Regions from separate parts of the Shimazuella sp. NTD248 genome, predicted to be linked through region 1. Evidence: predicted binding sites of a transcription regulator. Region 1 holds the regulator's gene; the other holds the start of a gene.
The links. The regulator Rex, encoded in region 1, represses fermentation and respiration genes when NADH is low (regulators of the CRP and FNR family bind a similar motif). The targets are predictions, from matches to a motif close to TTGTGAAATATTTCACAA.

Region 1 (10,682 bases):
GGATGTTTTGGTTGTTTGTAATCGGATGTCCTTGCCGATTCGTTAATGTACCCCCTGAATTTTTTTGATCTTGGTTTCCTTGATTGTGTGACAATAAAATCCCACCTTTTTATGAAAATGTAGCTTCTCCTATCTATCGTAACCATATTTTTACAATCTACTCCAAATAAATTACCTGAAAATAAAAATCCCTGCCTTTGTTTTAGACAGGGACTAAAAAGGTTAGATATAAAATACCTAGCCTTACAAAGATCATACTTTGACTACCTTGTTCTTATAACATAATCTTTTTCCAAATTTGCTCCGTTTGTTGTAATGACATCTTGATACCAGAAGAATGACTTTTTCTTCTTTCGTTCCAATGTCCCACTGCCGTCATCCTGTTTATCTACATAAATAAATCCATATCGCTTTGACATTTCACCTGTAGAAGCGCTGACTAAATCAATACAACCCCAAGGAGTATAACCCATGAGTTCGACACCATCTTCAACTGCTTCAAGCATCTGTAAAATATGATCACGTAAATATGCAATACGATAATCATCAAAAATAGAACCATCTGCTTCTACTCTGTCTTTTGCACCTAAGCCATTTTCCACAATAAATAATGGTTTTCGATATCTGTCATACAACTCATTAAGCGAGATTCTTAAGCCGATCGGATCTATTTCCCATCCCCACTCACTCGCTTGTAAAAACCGATTTTTAACTCCTCCTAATATATTTCCTTCTCCTGTTTCCTCTGCATTTTTCTCCTTTTTTTCTGTACGCGACATATAATAACTAAGACTGATAAAATCAACAGGATACGTTTTCAACAATTCTAAATCACTTGGTTGAATGTCAAGTTGAATATGATGTTCTTTAAAATAGCGCTGAATAAAAGCAGGATATTCACCTCTGACTTGAACATCTCCGCAAAAATTATTGAACAAACGCGCTTCATCAAGAGCGTACATGACATTTTCAGGATTACAATCATATGAATACGTAGGTGCATATACAAGCATACAGCCAATTTTTGCATCAGATATGATCTCATGACATGCCTTCACAGCTAAACTACTCGCAACGAATTGATGGTGATAAGCTTGAAATGTTGGCTGGTATTTATCTTCTTCCTGATGAATAGCAAAACCTAGACCCATAATTGGCATTTCCAGACCAGCATTAATTTCATTAAAAGTTAACCAATACTTCACCTTATCTTTATAGCGGTGAAAAACAGTTTTTGCATATCTTTCAAAAAAAGCAACTACATCGCGACTTCTCCATCCTCCATAGTTTTTCACTAAATAAACAGGCATTTCATAGTGTGACAAGGTGACCACTGGCTCAATACCATGTTTTTGTAATTCATCGAAAACCCGATCATAAAAGGCTAAGCCTGCTTCATTTGGTTCTAACTCATCTCCATTTGGGAAAATCCTTGTCCAAGCAATAGACATGCGATAGCATTTGAATCCCATCTCTGCAAACAAAGCGATGTCTTCTTTGTAACGATGATAAAAATCAATCGCATCATGGTTAGGGTAGGTATATCTGTCGTTATGAATCTCAAAATCAAAACCAGTAGATTTTAAAATCTGCAGGCGCTCTTTTCCTCCTGGTAAAACGTCAGCAATATTTAGGCCTTTATTTCCTTCCCGAAATCCTCCTTCCAATTGATTAGCCGCAGTAGCCCCACCCCATAAAAATCCTTCCGGAAATCTCTTTTTATCATTCATTTTGTCAGCCTCCTTGGCAGCAAATAAAAAATACTTGATTAAAATAATTAATAGACTAATGTCAACAAAACATTTTTTTCGCGAATCGTTTCTTTGTCGGTTTCGATCACATCCACATAACGATTAGTATTTGTAATAATTATCGGGGTAATTACGGAATAACCAGCTTCTTTAATTTTCTCAATATCGAATTGAACCAATAGATCTCCTTGTTCTACTCGATCTCCTTGTTTGATCTGGGGTGTATAATATTTTCCTTCTAATTGAACCGTATTGATTCCAATATGAATTAAAATTTCTGCTCCATTATCAGAGGTAATACCAATTGCATGACCTGTTGGGAAAATAGTTGAAACTACACCATTTACAGGAGAAACTACTTTTCCAATCGTCGGCTCAATTGCGATACCCTTGCCCATTGCTCCTGAATTAAATACTTGATCATCTACTTCTGATAACGGCTTGACGATCCCCGTTAGCGGACTAATGATAGATTCTCTTTTTACCGTCAGTTGATCATTTGCTTCGATTTTTTCTCCTTCTTTCTTCTTTCTATCTTCATAACCGAATAATACAGTTAAAATCATGACCCCAAAAAAGGCTGTCAACATCGCAATTGCGTAAAATGCCATCGGTGTGACTGTTGGAATACTTGTAAAAGCAGGTGCGATAAATACTTTTGCTTTTGCTCCAACTGAACCAACGATTGCACCGCCAACCGCTCCGGCAATCACAACATAAGGAATAGTCTTTTTGTATCGAAGCAGCAATCCATAAAGAATTGGTTCTGTTATACCGGACAATACAGCAGGTAAAAACGCTGAGCCGGCAATTGTTTTTAAATTTTTGTCCTTTGTTTTTAAGAAAATACCGAGGGCAAGTCCCATCTGAGCAAAAGGAGCAGCACCTATCATCGCTAAAAGCGGATCGCCTCCAGATGTTATATTTTGTAAAAAGAGTGGCACCAAGCCCCAATGAAGACCTAATAGGGTTAAAAATGTCCAAGCTGCACCCATCACAGCTCCTGTTAAGATTCCACTTTTTGCACTCAAAAAGCTAACACCATGACTGATAGCATTTCCAAGATATACGCCAAATGGGCCAAATGCTATAACGGTCAATGGTACGATGATCATCAGCACGAGCATCGGAACCAAAAATATTTGTAAGTCTTTATGAATGATTTTCTTTAGAAATTTATCTAAAACCGCATATATACAGACAGCGATAAATACTGGAAAAACAGTAGATGAATAATTCATCAAAACAACTGGAATGCCTAGAAAATGTGAGATATCACCAGTATTTTTTAGCAAGCCAGTAAAGTTTGGTTCTAATAAGGCGGCCCCAATAATCCCCCCTACATAAGGATTCGCCCCTAGCTTTTTCGCCACTGTAATTCCTAGAAAAATAGGGAGGAAGTAAAAAATCGCATTTGCTGCTGCTGATAAAATAAAGTAAGTTCCACTTTTATCAGATAATAATCCTGTCATTGTTAAAATAGCTAATAATGCTTTTAGCATACCTGCTCCAGAAATCGCTCCTAGCAACGGAGAAAAACTACCCGAAATGACTTCAAAAATTTGTGTTCCCATATTCGACTTATTTTTTGATCCATCATTTCTTGCGTTATCTAGATCGGCGATTTTTTTAATTTCTTTATAAACCTCTGGAACATCGCTTCCGACCACAACTTGAAATTGTCCGCCACTTTCCACAACGCTTAACACACCCTGCAAATGCTGTAGATTTTCCTTATCTGCCTTCTTAACATCCTTTAATTTAAATCGCAAGCGAGTCGCACAATGTACAAGACTAGAAATATTTTGCTTCCCACCGACTAATTGGACTATTTCTTTGGCAAAGTCTTCGTAATTCATATTTACACTCCCTTATCTGAAGCTGTATTGTGTAGTCAAAAATAGGAATAAAAAAACCTAAGCAGCCATTCAAATGGAATGATCTGCTCAGGTTTTGCCCACAAGGTTACAACCCCTATTGTTCGTTATTATTTTTTACGACTCGCTCGATATGGATAGTCAAGTAAATCATTTCTTCATCTGTTAATTCGTAGGTATAACTATTTTCAATAAATTTCTTTATTTTCCGCGAACAACTATACGCTTCTGAGTACTTTTTTTGGATAATCTGATATAAATCATCATCCGTTTTACTATGATAATGACTTCCTTTGACTAAACGCTGGGAAAAAAACTTCAAATGAGTAATAAAACGATAATAGGTTAAGTTATTTTCATTAAAATCGATTTTAAAATGATAGCGTACAATCGTTAATATTTCTTGCAGTACTTTTGTCATATTTTTCAAAACAGGCATCTCTTCATTCAACTCAGCATTCACGATATGAAGCGCAAGAAAAGCAGCTTCATCTTCTGGTAAAATCACACCAAATTGATCACAAACCATATTTAATGCCTCTAAGCCAATTTCATATTCCTCTTTGTAAAATTGCTTGGTTTCCCATAGCAATCCATTTTTAATCGGTAAATTATTTTTATACCGATCGATAGCAAAATGAATGTGATCCGTCAAATGAATATAAATACTATCATTGAGCTTTTTTCCTAATTTCATTTTTGCATATGCAATTATCTTCTCAGATAACTCCATATATTCAATAGGCATATTCGTAATCAAGGACTTGAACTTTTTCATCGTATCTTCGTTTTCCAAAGTGAAAATCTTATCGATCTGCTGCTGGTCAATCTCATCTCCAACACGCTTACTAAAAGCAATTCCTCGTCCAATAACGATAATCTCTTGTTTATCTTTACTTGAGATAACTGCATTATTGTTTAATATTTTACTAATTTTCACCTTGTCACCTCCGATAACAGAAAAAGGCAAGACCTTACCTTTTCCAAGGTGATCGGTTTTGCCTGATTTAACAGTTACAATCCGTTCTGTATACGCTTTCATAAAGATTAGCACATCTTATATGAATTAACAATACTTTTATACTTATTTATAATGAAGTATACCTATTAAAGATTTAATTATTCATTTTACCTATCGATCTCCACATTAATAATTGATAATTGCCTTGCAAAAATAGCAACATTTCTAACTTGAACCATCTTATCAGAAGGTTCATTTTCTATTTGTGACAACAAAAAAGAAAAAGGTCTTCCATCCATTCAAAACGGATGAAAGACCTTTTCTGATATTGTTCAAGGTTTTATGATGTATATTACATCATGCCGCCCATTCCGCCCATGCCACCCATATCAGGCATAGCTGGAGCTTTGTTTTCTTCTGGTTTATCTGCAACAACAGCTTCAGTGGTAAGAACCATTGCAGCAACAGATGCAGCATTTTGCAGTGCAGAACGAGTAACTTTAGCTGGATCAACCACACCAGCCTGGATCATGTTAACCCATTCTCCAGATAGTGCATTGAAACCTACCCCAACATCTTCTTTTTTCAGACGCTCTACAATTACAGAACCTTCAAGACCTGCATTGTGTGCAATTTGGCGTACTGGTTCTTCTAGGGAACGTTTGATGATAGATACACCAGTTTTTTCATCTCCGATTGGAAGAGAAGCCTCTAGTTCTTCTACTGCACGAATTACATTAACAAGCGCAGTACCCCCACCGGATACAATACCTTCTTCCACTGCTGCACGTGTGGAGTTTAGAGCATCTTCGATGCGAAGTTTTTTCTCTTTCAATTCGGTTTCAGTAGCTGCACCAACTTTGATAACTGCTACACCACCAGAAAGTTTTGCCAAGCGCTCTTGCAATTTCTCTTTGTCAAATTCAGAAGTGGTTTCTTCGATTTGTTGACGAATGTGGGAAACACGAGCTTTGATGTCGGAAACTTCACCAGAACCATCTACAACAATGGTGTTGTCTTTGTTTATACGTACTTGACGTGCATTACCTAGAGATTCTAGACCAGTCGTTTTCAAATCGAGACCGAGATCTTCTGTAATAACTTGACCACCAGTGAGAATAGCGATGTCTTCTAGCATAGCTTTACGACGATCACCAAATCCAGGAGCTTTTACAGCTACAGCAGTAAAGGTTCCACGAAGTTTGTTCACAACGATAGTGGTAAGAGCTTCCCCTTCTAGATCTTCAGCGATGATCAAGATAGGGCGTCCTTGTTGTACTACTTTTTCCAAAATTGGAAGAATCTCTTGGATGTTGCTGATTTTCTTATCTGTGATAAGAATATATGGATCATCTAATACTGCTTCCATTTTGTCTGTATCAGTTACCATGTAGGATGCAATGTATCCACGGTCAAATTGCATACCTTCTACTACTTCTAGCTCGGTAGTAATCCCTTTGGATTCTTCTACAGTGATAACACCATCGTTACCGACTTTTTCCATCGCTTCAGCGATCAATTTACCTACTTCTTCTTCGTTTGCAGAGATAGCTGCTACTTGAGCAATAGACTCTTTACCTTCGATTGGTTTTGCAATCTCTTGGATTTGAGTCACAGCTGTTGCAACTGCTTTTTCAATACCTTTACGAACGATCATAGGATTTGCACCAGCAGCTACGTTTTTCAATCCTTCACGGATGATCGCTTGAGCTAGTACGGTAGCAGTAGTAGTTCCATCCCCTGCGATATCGTTTGTTTTGGTAGCTACTTCTTTTACCAATTGAGCTCCCATATTTTCAAAAGCATCTTCTAATTCGATTTCTTTTGCAATGGTAACACCGTCGTTTGTAATAAGTGGAGAACCAAATTTACGTTCCAATACAACGTTACGGCCTTTTGGCCCCAATGTTACTTTTACTGCATCTGCAAGTGCATCCACACCGCGAAGCATCGCACGACGAGAGTCTTCACTGAACTTAATCTCTTTAGCCATTTTTAAAAATCTCCCTTCTTATGTAAAAATTACTCAATAACTGCAAGGATATCGCTTTCACGTAAAATGAGGTATTCTTTCTCACCATATTTCACTTCGGTTCCAGCATATTTGGAGAAAATTACGAGGTCGCCAGCGTTTACTTCTAACGCAACACGGTTGCCGTTTTCATCGACACGTCCAGCACCTACTGCAACAATTCTGCCTTCTTGTGGTTTTTCCTTAGCGGAATCAGGTAGTACAATACCGCTAGCGGTTGTTTCTTCTTTCTCAACAGCTTCTAGAATGACTCGATCACCAAGTGGTTTGATCATGGTAGGAAAACCTCCTTTTTGTCGTTCGTTTATTAGCACTCATCGTCGGCGAGTGCTAACACCCACTACTTATATTAATCATCAAAGACACATTTTGCAAGCTCTCTGTGAAAAAAAATCCTAGTCTTCATTCTCTATTTCTTCTAGTGCTGTTTCTCTTTCGATCCGTCGATATAACCAAACAGATAATCCAATGCTCAACTCATATAACAAGATCAATGGAACAGCAACCAAGAAGTTGGAAAGTAAATCTGGTGTGATAATAAGAGCAATCACAATTAAAATCATGTACGCAACCTTACGCACTTTGATCAATAAGGAAGGTGTGATCAGTCTCAAACGTGTTAAAAAGAGAACAACAACAGGAAGCAAAAATAATAATGCCAAGGGCACAATCACATTCAACATAAAACTGATGTACTGATAAATCCCATACATCTGTTTAACACCAAGTTCTTTCGATATGTTCGTAAGGAAATCAATCATCAATGGAAAGACTAAAAAATACCCAAAAGCTAATCCCCCGATAAAAAGAAGGAATGCGACTGGAATATAGATGAGAGCCGCTTTTTGTTCTCTCTCTTCCAGTCCAGGACGTACAAATTGCCAAAGATGGTAGAGCAGCACAGGTAAAGCGAGAATAAATGCTGCTACCAGCGAGATTTGCATATAAATTTTAAATGAATCAGCTGGAGACAGAGCATACAACGCAAAATGCTCATTGGCATCCTTACTGATGATCTTAAAGATATCTGCTGCATAGATGAAACTCACAACTAAACCAACAACAAAAGTAGCAAGGACCCATATAAGTCGGCGCCTAAGTTCAGTGAGATGATCTACTAATGGCTGGTATTCTTTTTCACTCATGAATTAACCCCTTAAAACTCTTCCTCTTCCAGATTTTCATCTGTTGGAAACTTTTTCAGAAAATAAATAAGCGTCTGAAGTTCCGTAGTAAGATCTATATGGTGAATACGTACATGATCATGTGCTGTTATACGTGCAGGTGTAAAGTTTAAGATTCCTCTAATTCCAGCATCCACAATAAAGTCAGCAGTTGGCTGAGCTACATTTAAAGGAACAGTCAGAATCGCTACTTCCACATGATGCAACAAAATTACTTCAGCTAACCGATCCATCGAATAAACCGGAATACCATCTATATCGGAGCCAATCTTACTTATCTCTTGATCAAAACCAGCAACAATCTTTGTATTGTGAGATCGGTAAAAATTGTACCGCAATAAAGCTGTCCCTAGATTTCCAACTCCAATGAGTACCACATTTGTGACCTCATCTTGTTTTAGGAAATCTCTTAAAAACTGCAATAGATAGGTAACATTGTAACCATATCCTTTTTTCCCAAGTTCGCCAAGATAGGAAAAGTCACGCCGGATGGTGGCTGGATCAATCTGTAATGCTTCACTTAAGTCAGCAGAAGAAATCCGCTGTTTGCCAATGGCATGTAACTTTTCTAAATAGCGGTAATACAATGGCAATCTTTTTGCAGTTACCTTTGGGATTTTCTGTTCTGCCAAGGATAGCCACCCCCTCCCAGCTTATATTATACGGCAAAAAATCGAACAGGCAAAATATCACAGGAACATAGTTTATATCTCGTTAGTAGATAAGAGAGTATAAATTTTATCCTATCTACAAAGCGAGACTAGGAGCATAGAGACGTAACGAGACTTGTGCCCTTGTCTGAGGTGCATAAGTGCAACTAACCCTCTGTCTGCGCTTTGAAAGGCTTGCCAATCGGCAAGTTTTTATTATTAGGTGTAAGCACAAAGTCCATAGGAATATCATGTACTTCTGGATAGATGGTCTCCACTATTTGTTCGTCGTAAGCGATTCCACACTTGTAGACATCAGGTAAATTTTCAAAAAACCGATCATAGTGACCTTTGCCAAAACCTAATCGATATCCTTTTTGGTCAAAAGCAACACCAGGAACCAAAACCAAATCAAGTTTGGTGATATCTATTTTTTCACAAGATTTATCCGGCTCCAGAATATGAAAATCTCCTGTTTCCAAAGTACTGGGCGTCGTAAACAAACGAGGAACAATCTTATCTTGTTCCATACTTGGTAGCGAAACCCTCTTTCCTGATTTCCAAGCATCTTCGATAAGGGCATAGAGACTGACTTCATTGCGAACAGCAAAATAAGCCAAAATCGAAGTTGCTTCTTGGTAAATCGGAAGTTGCTTGATTTTCTCACAAATTTTACGTGATGCTTGCAGACGATCTGAAGAACTCATTTTTGTCCGAAGTGCAATTATTTCTTTTCGTATAGTTTGTTTTTCCAATTATATTTTCACCTACTCTCTATCTTCGATGAACTTACTAATCATACCACTTTTTTATAGAGGCATGAAAAAACCAAGCTATATTTTGCTTGGTCTTGGAGACTTTATTTTTTAAAAAAATATTTTCGGGGGACGAATGCATATGACTAGCGTGTTGCTACCATAAACAAACGTCCAATCGCCCTACTCCTACAAAAGTTAAATAAGGCGTCTTTAGTTTCTCTCCTTGAATGCAGCCCGAAAGACCAAGAAGCAGATGATCAAGATCAGACCTTCCCATACCAATGGGTTCGCAATGGAGAGTGAAAACAGCGTCTCGTCGAACTCATGACGTACTCCAGCTTTGATGATAGCTATGGAGTCATCTTCTGGAGAGAACAGATTCTGAGCAGTAGAGAACATTGGAACCTCATTTGTTACAGTTGCCATCTACAGGTACATAATCAGTATACCTGTAATGTTTTATTTTCAAAAGATATTTTCTAATTTGTAGAATATGACAGAAAAAGACTAGCCACAAGACCAGCCTCTTTTTTATATCAATGAGTTTTTTATCGGGGGACAGATGTGCGAGGATGTATGAATACCTCAACTCGACACACTGTCCTTCCGTCCAAATCGGCTCTTTGTTGGATTAAGCTGTATGGTACTCAGCCAGAGACTAGTACCTCTTGTTCGGATTGAGCTTGAAGTACAAGTACACACCCCCGACGATAAGGGTGATCCAAGCTATGACCTCAAGGACAGAGCCAAGAGCTTCGAAGATCTTGGTCATCGGGTTTTCGACCTCCAGACCGAGCATTCCAAGTCCGGATTCCAGCGCTTCAAGCTGCGCTCCGATGATCGAAAGGACGAAAAAACCAGCGACTGCCACAGCGAACAGTGCGACACGGATCCTCATGATCCCAGCTCCTAGATTGGACGGATGTTGTTATGTGCTTATTATATACAAAGATGAGGGGAATACAACCCTTGTAAAAAACACAAAAAAAGGCCAGCCTCTAGGCTAACCTCCCTATAATCTATATTTAAGTTATGGATTTACGGGGGACAGTGATGTGGACGAGTTGGTACTCGATCCAACATAACTGCCCTCCCGTCCTACAGGTGAGAATGTGTATTGGCTACGACTACCTTGCTTCCGACGCCGCGAGAGGGATGCACAGGATCAGGCTGACGATCGGTCCTCCGATCATCAGAACGATCATCCACCGGAGGAAGTTTCCGATGGTCGGGGCGCTGTGCTGCTCCACCTGCTCACCGGCGGTCTTCTTCCAACTGTTGAAGGTGCTCTTCACACCCTTCACGGTGTCGTCGACGTTGATGACAACGAAAGGACGCTGAACCTGACGCTCGGGGGAGTGCTCAACCGTGGACGTGGCCACAGGAGCATGCTGGACGTGCTCGATCATGTTGTACATACCCACCACGGAGTTCGTGATGACGTAGAAGACTGCAGTGATGAGAACACT
Region 2 (10,682 bases), on a different contig from region 1:
TGATATAATGTTAAACTGAACTTGTAGAAAACTTCCATCTGTTAATATTTCTGTTGTGAAGATGAAAGTATGTATTTTTTGTGTTGAGAAAATTACCCATCTGAGTGTAGCGGTTTGAGGGAAATATATCTTCCTATTAAGATTTAACTTCTTAAGGAGCGAGTGCTCATGATTCATCGTACGAAAACAAGACCAGTAAAAGTAGGAAATCTCCAAATAGGTGGCAATGATCAAGTTGTTATTCAAAGTATGGCCACGACAAAAACACATGATGTGAAAGCTACAGTAGCAGAAATCAATAGACTTACCGAAGCAGGTTGCCAAATAGTACGAGTAGCTGTTCCGGATATGCGGGCTGCTGAAGCTATTCCAGAGATTAAAAAGCGGATTACGGTTCCATTAGTAGCAGATATTCATTTTGATTACCGTTTAGCATTAAAAGCAATTGAGGGTGGAATTGATAAAATTCGTATCAATCCTGGAAATATTGGGCGACGTGAAAAAGTAGAAGCAGTTGTCAAAGCTGCTAAAGAGCGTGGAATTCCTATTCGTATTGGGGTTAATGCTGGTTCATTGGAAAAGAGGATTCTAGAAAAGTATGGTTATCCTACTGCTGATGGTATGGTAGAAAGTGCTTTGTACCATATTGGTATACTGGAAGAGCTCGATTTCCATGATATTATTGTTTCCCTCAAAGCATCTGATGTTCGTTTGGCTATTGAAGCCTATCAGAAAGCATCAGCTGCATTTGACTATCCATTGCACCTTGGTATTACAGAGTCTGGAACATTATTTTCTGGTACAGTCAAAAGTGCAGCAGGATTAGGGGCAATCCTTGCTCAAGGGATAGGTTCGACTTTGCGTATTTCACTTAGTGCGGACCCCGTTGAAGAAGTAAAAGTAGCTAGAGAACTGTTAAAAACATTTGGATTAGCTGCAAATGCTGCTACTTTAATTTCTTGTCCTACCTGTGGAAGAATTGAAATAGATTTAATTTCGATTGCCAATGAAATTGAAGATTATATCTCCACCATTAAAGCACCAATCAAAGTAAGTGTGCTAGGCTGTGCTGTAAATGGTCCCGGAGAAGCAAAAGAAGCAGATATTGGTATTGCGGGAGCAAGAGGCGAGGGATTACTCTTCCGTCACGGAGAAATTATCCGTAAAATCCCAGAAGCTCAAATGGTAGAAGAGTTGAAAAAGGAAATCGATAAATTAGCCGAAGAATATAAGCAGAAAGAAAATTCTACTAATATACGCTCTTCCTGAGAAAAAAAGGTAAGTACATCCATCGTACTTACCTTTTTTGTGGGATCAAAAGTCAATAGCCCTCCTAGATGGTTCTGTATGAAAAAGATAATTAAGTACCATACTAACAGAAACAATCTGTTGAAGGAGGACCAAAATTGTGGGTAAAGTTGCTCTTACATTAGTGATAATTGGCGCTCTGAATTGGTTACTTGTTGGCTTATTTCAATGGGATCTTGTATCTGCTATTTTTGGTGGAGATGCAATCCGCGAATCATCTTTACTTAGTCGAATCATTTACACCATTGTCGGGTTATCAGGTATTTATGCGATCAAATATCTGTTTGAAGATCGTTCACATGCAAGGGACGTAAGGGAATAATTTCAAACTCCAGTTCATATAGAGCTGGAGTTTTTTGTTGCATAAGATATATAAGATTTTTATGTAGCAAAGGAGAGATCATGTTGTACCCCATAATTGGAATTACAATTGATCAAGATGATCAAAAATTTTTTATCAATCATGATTACGTTCAATCCGTTATACAAGCTGGTGGAATCCCATTACTTATTCCATTTTTACGGGACCCAATCATGATACAAAAAATGGTCGAACAATGTTCAGGGTTACTTCTTACTGGTGGGAAAGATGTAGATCCGTTTTACTATGGTGAAGAACCTTCGCTAAATCTAGGTGTAATCATTCCTGAACGAGACGAAATCGAATTGAAAGTTTTTGAATTATTCATACAGCAAAATAAACCTATTTTAGCTATTTGCAGAGGATGCCAACTAATGAATATCGCCTTAGGAGGAGATCTTTACCAAGATATACCTTCACAAATAACCCCGGCACTAAACCATGACCAACATGCACCACGTGGTTATCCAACTCATTCGATTGACATTAAAAAAGAAAGCCTGCTTTTTGACATTATGGGGGAAAAGAAGATTCGAGTAAATTCCTATCATCATCAATCTGTTAAAAATGTATGTCCTCCATTAATCATCAGTGCTTTTGCTGCTGATGGTGTAGTAGAAGCTATTGAAAGTATCAGTCATCCTTTTTTGCTAGGTGTACAATGGCATCCTGAAGGGATGTCAATCTTGCAAGATAAGCATGCGATGAAACTATTTTCTTCTTTTATAAATGCATGTAATTTAGCAGAAAAATATCATTAAAAATTTACAGATTATATGGTTTAAAAGCGTGAAGAAAGTATCTCCTGTTAATTTTTGGATGGTTACCATCTGATCACCAAAGCGAATGATAAATTAGAAAATGCTGGGATGTCCCCAGCATTTTTATTTTTCATTCCGCACATATTTTGCATTAAATAAAAACAACCACATTAAGAGAACAAGAGATGGGATCAATAGGATCAAACCAGCAATAAATGCAAGGACTAAAGCCCATCCCATCGTAGAATTAGTTAAGCCGCCTTGCAATGTGATGTACGGATAAAGTAAATAAGGTAAGTGGGAGTAACCATAACCAAAAAAGGCGAATGCGAATTGCATCATGACAGCAATAAATGATAATCCAAGTGATTTACGCCTCCAGATAAAAAACACAGCCACCAAAAAACAAAGAAAGGAACAAATAAAAACAGGGCTGATGTCCCATGCTTTTGCAAAATGATTAGGATTATGCTGGGATAATCCCCAAAAGACAAGAACACTTGCAAGTATTGTAGGACCACTCCAAAAAAGCGCATATTTACGCAATTGTTCCATGGCAGGCAAATCTCCAGCTTTCTTTGCATAGTAAGTTAAAAAACTAGCACTGATATACAAGATACTTACAATTGCTAAGAAAACTACTGTCCATGAATAGGGGCTACGAAATAATGCACCAGATAAAAACTCGATTTTCTTTCCGTTCTCTACAATAAAACCACCTTCTGAGATTGTGAGACCTGTAGAGAGAGCCGCAGGAATAAACAATCCGGTCATTCCATATAGAAACAAGAAAAATTTACTATCTCTTCCGCCATAATTAGCAAACGCATAAAAGGAGCCTCGAATGGTGAGCAAAATTAACGCAATGCCACCAGGGATAAGTAAAGCAGTTCCATAATAATATGCTGTGTCAGGAAAAAAACCGACGATGCCAACAATGAAAAAAACGAGAAATACATTGGTAACTTCCCAAACAGGAGACAGATAACGATCAATAATTTTATTTACGACATGCTCTTTTTTCGTCAGATAACTGTAATAGGAGAAAAAACCAGCTCCAAAATCGATTGATGCAACAATGATATACCCATAGAGGAATGTCCACAGTACACTTATACCTATTAATTCAAGTGGCATTAGGAGATACCTCCTTCGAAAGCTTGTATCTCTGCTTCAGCAGGTTTTCCTTTAAATAATCGATACAGTACAATACAAGCAACAATTGCCAGTAAAAGATAAAGTCCAGTAAATAAGAAATACATCAATTTCACATTTGCTGCTGTAGTTGCTGCTTCACCGACTTTCATAATTCCTGTTATGATCCATGGAAGACGACCAGCCTCCGCAAATACCCAACCCAGTTCCATTGCGATGAAAGACAATGGAGCTGCAATAACGATTCCATATAAGACGATGGGATGAAATGGATTTCCCTTTTTCCATATCCAAAGGATTAAAAATACAGCAGTTATGAACAATAAGTAGAAACCAATACTTACTTTTGTATCAAATAAGTAATGAATATATAGAGGCGGCCACAAATTTTTCGGTATACTATCCAAACCAATCACTGTTCCGCTAGGGTTATTTGTTGCTAAAATACTCAATGCTTTTGGAATTTCAATCGCATATTTTACTTCATTTGTTTTTGGATCCAATGATCCAAATAAGACGAGAGGTGCACCTTTCTTGGTTTCAAAATGCCACTCCGCAGCTGCTAATTTTGCTGGTTGGTGTTCTGCTAGAAATTTTGCAGATATATCCCCCATTAAAATGGTGGTTATGGACAGGATGAATGTGGTGACCATTGTTAATTTCAATGCTTTTCTATAATAAATATGTTGTCTTCCACGTAATATGAAAAACGCTGCCAGCCCTGCTAGCAATAGGCCAGATATCAAATACGAGGAGGAGACAACATGCCCTACTTTTGAGGGTGTTGCAGGATTCAACATTGCGCCGATAGGGTCAATATCCACTACCTTCCCAGCCTCATCTAATTTAAAACCAGCAGGAGTGTTCATAAACGAATTTACTGTAGTTATAAATACTGCAGAGAGAGTAGATCCGATAATGACAGGGATAGAAGTTAACCAATGCCAATAAGGATTTTTAAAACGATCCCAAGTATACAGGTATATTCCCAAAAATATCGCTTCGAAGAAGAACGCGAATGTTTCCAAAAATAATGGCAGACTGATCACATTTCCAACTAACTGCATAAAAGTTGGCCAAAGCAAGGATAACAGTACTCCGATACATGTACCTGTTACTACTCCGACAGCAACCGTGATTACAAATCCACGTGTCCAGCGCTTTGCCATCATCGTGTAATGCATGTCTTTCTTACGAATACCTATAAATTCTGCTAAACTTACAAATATAGGAACTCCGACTCCAATGGCAGCCCAGATAATGTGAAAAGCAAGTGTCTCTTCAGTAAGCATTCGACTCCAAAAGGCAGAATCCATTTTTGAGTCCTCCTTCATCAATGTCTAAATTGTATACAATTATCTTACTCTCTGTGAACAACTTTGTACACTGTTTCACATACTTTTTATGATATATAAAGAAAAACGTCATTAATTGATCATAATTTGTTAAGTGATTCACAATGTCTTGATGCAAGTTTGTCTATCTGATAAAATAATTTTATGAATATCTTCGTTATCATTTATATCGTGGTTGCCAATATATTTGGATTTTCTCAAATGCTTTATGATAAAAAACAAGCAAAGCTGAGTCAACAAAGAATTCCTGAAAAGAGACTTTTTCTCGTTGCTGCGCTAGGAGGAGCGCTTGGTTCTTTTATTGGTATGCAAGTTGTTCGGCATAAGACAAAACATTGGAATTTTTTAATCTTTATTCCTTTCTTATTTGTATTGAATCTTGTAATTATTTACCCAATGGCGATTTTTGGAATAAATTATTGGATCACCTATGTAATTCATTTTCTAATTGCATAAATTTGTTTTGGTAAGTCCCGTCTTCTTTGTACAAACTATATACAGAAGGGGGGATTTTTTTGTTTACTTATTTATATGCTTGTATGCTTCTGCTTTTACCCCCGATTTTTCAAGATGGGTCTCCTAATCCAGTCATTCATGTAACATATGGGGAAAAACAGTGGTATTTGGATTTGCGTCAAGCTGGTTTTGACGGCATAGATCCAACGACGTTAGATCGTCAGGAGTTACATCGTTGGTTTGCTAAAATTGCGAAACAAATCAATCACAACCCCACGTCTGCACACTATGAAAATCGACAAATTGTACCAGAAAAATCGGGGGGAAAAGTCATCCTGTCCGAAATGGATAGTTGGATGGATTTAATTCACTTATATATAGGGAAAAAAATAAAAATTCCCGTTGAAATACAACGTCCAAAACTTACTACAAAAGAACTTCGTAAATTAAAACGAAAATTATTAGCATCATATACTACTTTTTATAATAATAGTATGGATAATCGATCTCATAATGTTGAACTTTCCGCTAAAGCTATTGATCATATTGTGGTGATGCCGGGAGAAATTTTTTCTTTCAATCAAACCGTTGGCAGGCGTACCTTAGCCAAAGGTTACCGGGAAGCCAAAATAATTGTAAAAGGCGAATATAGTGAAGGAATTGGAGGAGGGATATGCCAAACATCTTCCACCTTGTTCAACAGTGTAGATAAGGCAAAGCTCACGATAATTGAACGTAAAAGTCATAGCAGAAATGTTCCATATGTTCCCAAAAATAAAGATGCAACTGTTTCGTGGGGAGGACCTGATTTTAAGTTTAAGAATCTCCGAAATAACCCTATTCTCATTGTTTCTGAAGCGAAAAAAGGATATGTGACTGTACAAGTTTTTACCAGTAAATGAGAACTAAAAAAAAGAAAAAAAAAGGAACATTTTTCATTTAAATAGAATATCTCCAAAAGTCCTGTTATAATGGGCAACACACAATAGGTACACCTAACAAGGAGGTGCGAAGCTGTTACTGAAAACTTCAGACAGTCTAGACGATACGAATTAAGTGTGCCTTTTCTTAAAAATGAATTTTTAAGTTTTTCGGTAACAGTGATCAATGAAGAAATTCCTAATATTAGGAGTAATAGCAATAGTACTTTTATCAGGTTCTTTTGTCGCTTATGCTGCAATGGAGACAAAAGTGACGGTCAAATTTAGTGATGGAAAAACTACAGTTGTGAGCGAGGGTTTACATAATACACTTGAAGAGGCTTTAGCTGGTGCAGGACAAAATGTGCAACAGTTAAAAGCTAATTATCAACCCTCTATCCCGTGGAATAAATCATTAGATGGAGATACAACAGTAGATCTAAAATGTAAATGTAAAGTAAATCTTGAGTTAGGCGGCAAGAACCTAGGTACTTTCGTCACTTCTCAAACAACAGTTGGTTCCTTTTTAGAGGAGAGAAAGATTTTTTTATCTGCTTGGGATGAACCAAATGTTTCGATGAATGAAGCTATAACCCAGAATATGAGGATCGTTGTGGACAAAGTAGAGCAGCGAGTGAAAAAAGAAACAAAAACCATTAAATTCACAACCAAAGAAGTAAAAGATGACAAGTTGGAAAAAGGAAAGAAAGAAGTAACAACCAAAGGAAAACCAGGAAAAGAAGAATATCAAATCGTAGCTCTCTATAAAAACGGGAAGCTATTGATAAAAGATGGAAAACCTGTCCTTACCAAAACATTAATCAATAAAGTAGCTCCTGTCATGGAACTAGTAAAACTAGGAACGAAAGAACCAGAAAAACAAGATGAAGGTTCTATCTCTGCATCTGTTGAACTATCTGGTCAAGCAATGACCTTTGAATCAACTGCTTACACTTCATATGGAAGTAAAACAGCAACTGGTACCACCCCTCATAAAGGAACTGTTGCTGTTGATCCAGATGTAATCCCACTCGGCACCAAACTTTATATCGAAGGCTATGGATACGGTGTTGCAGAAGATACAGGTGGAAGAATCAAAGGACATATCATTGATCTTTATTTCTCAAGTGAAGCTGATTGTGTACAATGGGGCAGACGAAATGTAAAAGTCCATATTGTGAAGTAATGGAAAACCCTGCAATGAAATTTTATTGCAGGGTTTTTTGGTTTTTCATCGAACCTGATACATAACACAAATATTTTGTCTGTGGACTTTTTTTGAAATTTTCTTTGTCTTATATGCTTATTTCCGATATACTGGATTACAAGGAAATTTCCATCCGAGGTGTTAGTATGGTAGGTCGAAATCAACCCTGCACTTGCGGCAGTGGTAAAAAGTATAAAAAATGTTGTGAACGTGTGATCGTTTTTCACCAAGCTGAATTGACTAGAGAAAATCGAGAAAGAGGGCAGAAAGGGGAATTGCTCTCTGATCTAGATAAATGGTTTCATCGATATGCCAAAGTAGATGATCAAGATAAATGGGCTACCCGATTTAAAGAAATATTACAGTTACCTTTAGATCAACCTATTCCCAAAAGCTTTGCTTTCTCGTTTCATTATTATTTGCTATTTGATGCACCATGCATGAACGGAAGACGGCCAGTAGAACTTTGGGCATCCACTATTCGACATCATCGAATGGATGGAGAAAGAGTGATTCAAAGCCTATCAGAATTAACTTTTTCTTGTTTTGAAATGTTGGACTCTGATCAGGAGACGATGACATTTCGCTCGCTCCAGACGAATAAAGACTATGAGGTGATGAAACAAGATGCTATACCAAGAGACAAACTGGTGTTCGCCAGGCTCATACGGATAGGAAATCGCTATGAACTATTTGGCCCTTATACATCGTTTGTGCATGAGATGAGAGGGGAGATACTCGTGCAGCTAGAGAAATACAACCACCATGATGATGAACAACAAGAACTTACGATTCGAGAAACCAGCTGGAGAGTACTCGGTTGGTCGATTCAAAGAGCAAATGAATTAGAAACAATGGAGCAACAATTGACAAGTGCTCCAACAGAAATGCGTTTAGACAGTAATCAAGACTTCTTTTTATCTGCCATGGAACATCAAGCAGAGAGACCTGGACTACCAGTATCTGTCTTGAATCATTTAGAGCAGTTCTACGTTTCGGAAGTTACCAAACTACAAAAAGGTACGCAAGCTTGGTATTCACATTCGTTAGAAACGCTATTCCAATATCTCTCCCTTCGTTTTGGACAATCATTTGAATGGTCTCTTCTAAATGAAGATGTATTAGCGCGTTTTTTCAGTGTTTGGTATATGGACCATCATCAATCTACTCCAATATCAGCGCGTATATTTTTAAACACGTGTAAACACCTATTTCGTTGGCTAGAGTCTGCTGGTCATGCCAATGTGTTTCAAGCATTTAAAAAGGTATATGTACCATTCATTCGATTGATCCCAGAAACGATTGAAGCTCGTACTTGGATGATGGAAAACGGAGTTACGAAAAAAAATCAAGATGAAGCAGAACAACGAAATATGTTTTTGCTCCATGTTACCTCAGCTGGGCCTGTAATTTTAATTGGTGAGCAATGGAGACCGATTCAACTCCGAAGTTTCCCTCGTATGTGGACGGAAAAAAGATTTTGGATCAAAGGAACCATCCAATCGGATAACAATCAGTATGCGTTTACACAGGTTGAGAATATGTATCCTGTTGTTTCTATGGAAGAAAACGAGCATATCGAAGTTTTACTTCAAAAATAAAAAAAGCAATCTCTCCAATGCAGAAGGGGTTGCTTTTTATGTTTAATTTTTGGATATTCCACACATACTAAACCTACACTCAGCAAAAGGGGGCGTTTTTCGTGGATAAGCAAAATCGTGTCGAACAAACCAAGAAAAACGATAATGTAGAACAATTAATGGTTGAAGCAGCAAATGAATTAGGAGTATCAGCAGATACACGTAATATTCAAGAAAACCCCGAGAAATTTGCTTCCAGATTGAAACGATTAATCCGTGCAGTGAAGTAAGATGAAGTTGAGTGTAGGCACCCATGAAAGGGTGCCTTTTTTGGTATGATAGATGATGAGGTGATAGGATGAAAAGAGCAGATTTACATTCTCATACGATAATGTCAGACGGAACCCAAACCCCGACAGAAGTTGTGAAACTTGCTGCCGAACTGGGTTTAGAAGCAATAGCAATTACCGATCATGATACCGCAGGAGGATATCAAGAAGCGTTAATTGCTGGGCAAAAATTAGGAGTAGAAATTGTACCCGCAGTGGAAATGAGTACAGTATTGGATGGACAAGCAATCGATATCTTAGCATATTTTATTGACCCCTATCATCCTGCATTTCAGCGACTTTTGGATAGACAACAAAACATGAGAAAAGAGCGTAATCACTTAGTTTTAGAGAAGTTAGAACAATTAGGAATCTATATTACAATCGATGAAGTGGAGTCCAAACAAGAAATTAACTCTGAACAAAAAAATGTAGGTCGAGTGCATATTGGTCAAATACTTGTTGAAAGGGGACTGGTAAGAGATTTAAATGAAGCATTTGATAAATATTTAGGTACAGATGGTGTAGCGTTTGTTCGGCTAAATAATACATCCCCAGATGAAGCCATTCAAGCAATCAAAGAAGCAGGTGGAGTAGCAGTCATGGCCCATCCTGGGATATATCATCGCGATGATCTCATCCCAACCATTGTCGAAATGGGACTCACTGGTATAGAAGTGAATCACCCTGATCACACGGAAGAAGATAAAATTCGATATGAGGCATTGGCTGAACAATTTAATCTTATTCCGACTGCAGGTTCGGATTATCATGGTGTACGAAATGGTCAAATGCATCATGCCAATTTAGGCACATGCACCACACCTTATAGTACAGTAGAAAGACTCAGGGCAGCAGCGAATAAATAAGTTTGATACTCTCCTTCAGACACTGCTTTATTTTAATTTATTGGGTTTCCTTTCTAAAGTATTTCGTTTATGATTTGGAAACAGGGGGAGTATAAAAATGAGAAAAGTTTTAAACAAGGAAATCAAAATGGCTGTTATGCAAAAACTAAAAGATCGTGGTGTTTCGATAGCCGCCATCGCAGATATTGTGTATCAGATGCAGAAACCTTATGCTCCAAACCTACAGTTGGAAGCTTGTGTGGAAAGTGTCCTTGCGGTTTTGAAAAAACGTGAAATTCAACATGCTATTTTAGTGGGAATCGAATTGGACATTTTAGCTGAACGAGATATGCTGTCTGAACCATTGCTATCACTGGTTCGCTCTGATGAAGGATTATTTGG

Region 2: a site for Rex is predicted at 5,028-5,045, ahead of AC5WOE_RS07195 (cytochrome ubiquinol oxidase subunit I). Genes of this name have one in related genera too.

Annotation. Positions count from the first base shown of each region.
Region 1 covers NZ_JCAJZT010000004.1:442,455-453,136, reverse strand. Annotated here, with positions in the region: gene AC5WOE_RS12110 (catalase) at 1-94, opposite strand, end outside; gene AC5WOE_RS12105 (glycoside hydrolase family 1 protein) at 264-1,730, opposite strand; gene AC5WOE_RS12100 (beta-glucoside-specific PTS transporter subunit IIABC) at 1,778-3,610, opposite strand; gene licT (BglG family transcription antiterminator LicT) at 3,726-4,568, opposite strand; gene groL (chaperonin GroEL) at 4,942-6,582, opposite strand; gene groES (co-chaperone GroES) at 6,612-6,896, opposite strand; gene tatC (twin-arginine translocase subunit TatC) at 7,017-7,766, opposite strand; gene AC5WOE_RS12075 (redox-sensing transcriptional repressor Rex) at 7,778-8,437, opposite strand; gene AC5WOE_RS12070 (5-formyltetrahydrofolate cyclo-ligase) at 8,623-9,210, opposite strand; gene AC5WOE_RS12065 (hypothetical protein) at 9,424-9,639, opposite strand; gene AC5WOE_RS12060 (hypothetical protein) at 9,872-10,111, opposite strand; gene AC5WOE_RS12055 (hypothetical protein) at 10,341-10,682, opposite strand, start outside.
Region 2 covers NZ_JCAJZT010000002.1:493,398-504,079, reverse strand. Annotated here, with positions in the region: gene ispG (flavodoxin-dependent (E)-4-hydroxy-3-methylbut-2-enyl-diphosphate synthase) at 169-1,269, shown strand; gene AC5WOE_RS07210 (DUF378 domain-containing protein) at 1,409-1,630, shown strand; gene AC5WOE_RS07205 (gamma-glutamyl-gamma-aminobutyrate hydrolase family protein) at 1,714-2,430, shown strand; gene AC5WOE_RS07200 (cytochrome d ubiquinol oxidase subunit II) at 2,554-3,567, opposite strand; gene AC5WOE_RS07195 (cytochrome ubiquinol oxidase subunit I) at 3,567-4,901, opposite strand; gene AC5WOE_RS07190 (DUF1294 domain-containing protein) at 5,085-5,396, shown strand; gene AC5WOE_RS07185 (VanW family protein) at 5,456-6,298, shown strand; gene AC5WOE_RS07180 (3D domain-containing protein) at 6,504-7,502, shown strand; gene AC5WOE_RS07175 (YecA family protein) at 7,670-9,124, shown strand; gene AC5WOE_RS07170 (hypothetical protein) at 9,226-9,393, shown strand; gene AC5WOE_RS07165 (PHP domain-containing protein) at 9,462-10,301, shown strand; gene AC5WOE_RS07160 (phosphatidylglycerophosphatase A family protein) at 10,399-10,682, shown strand, end outside.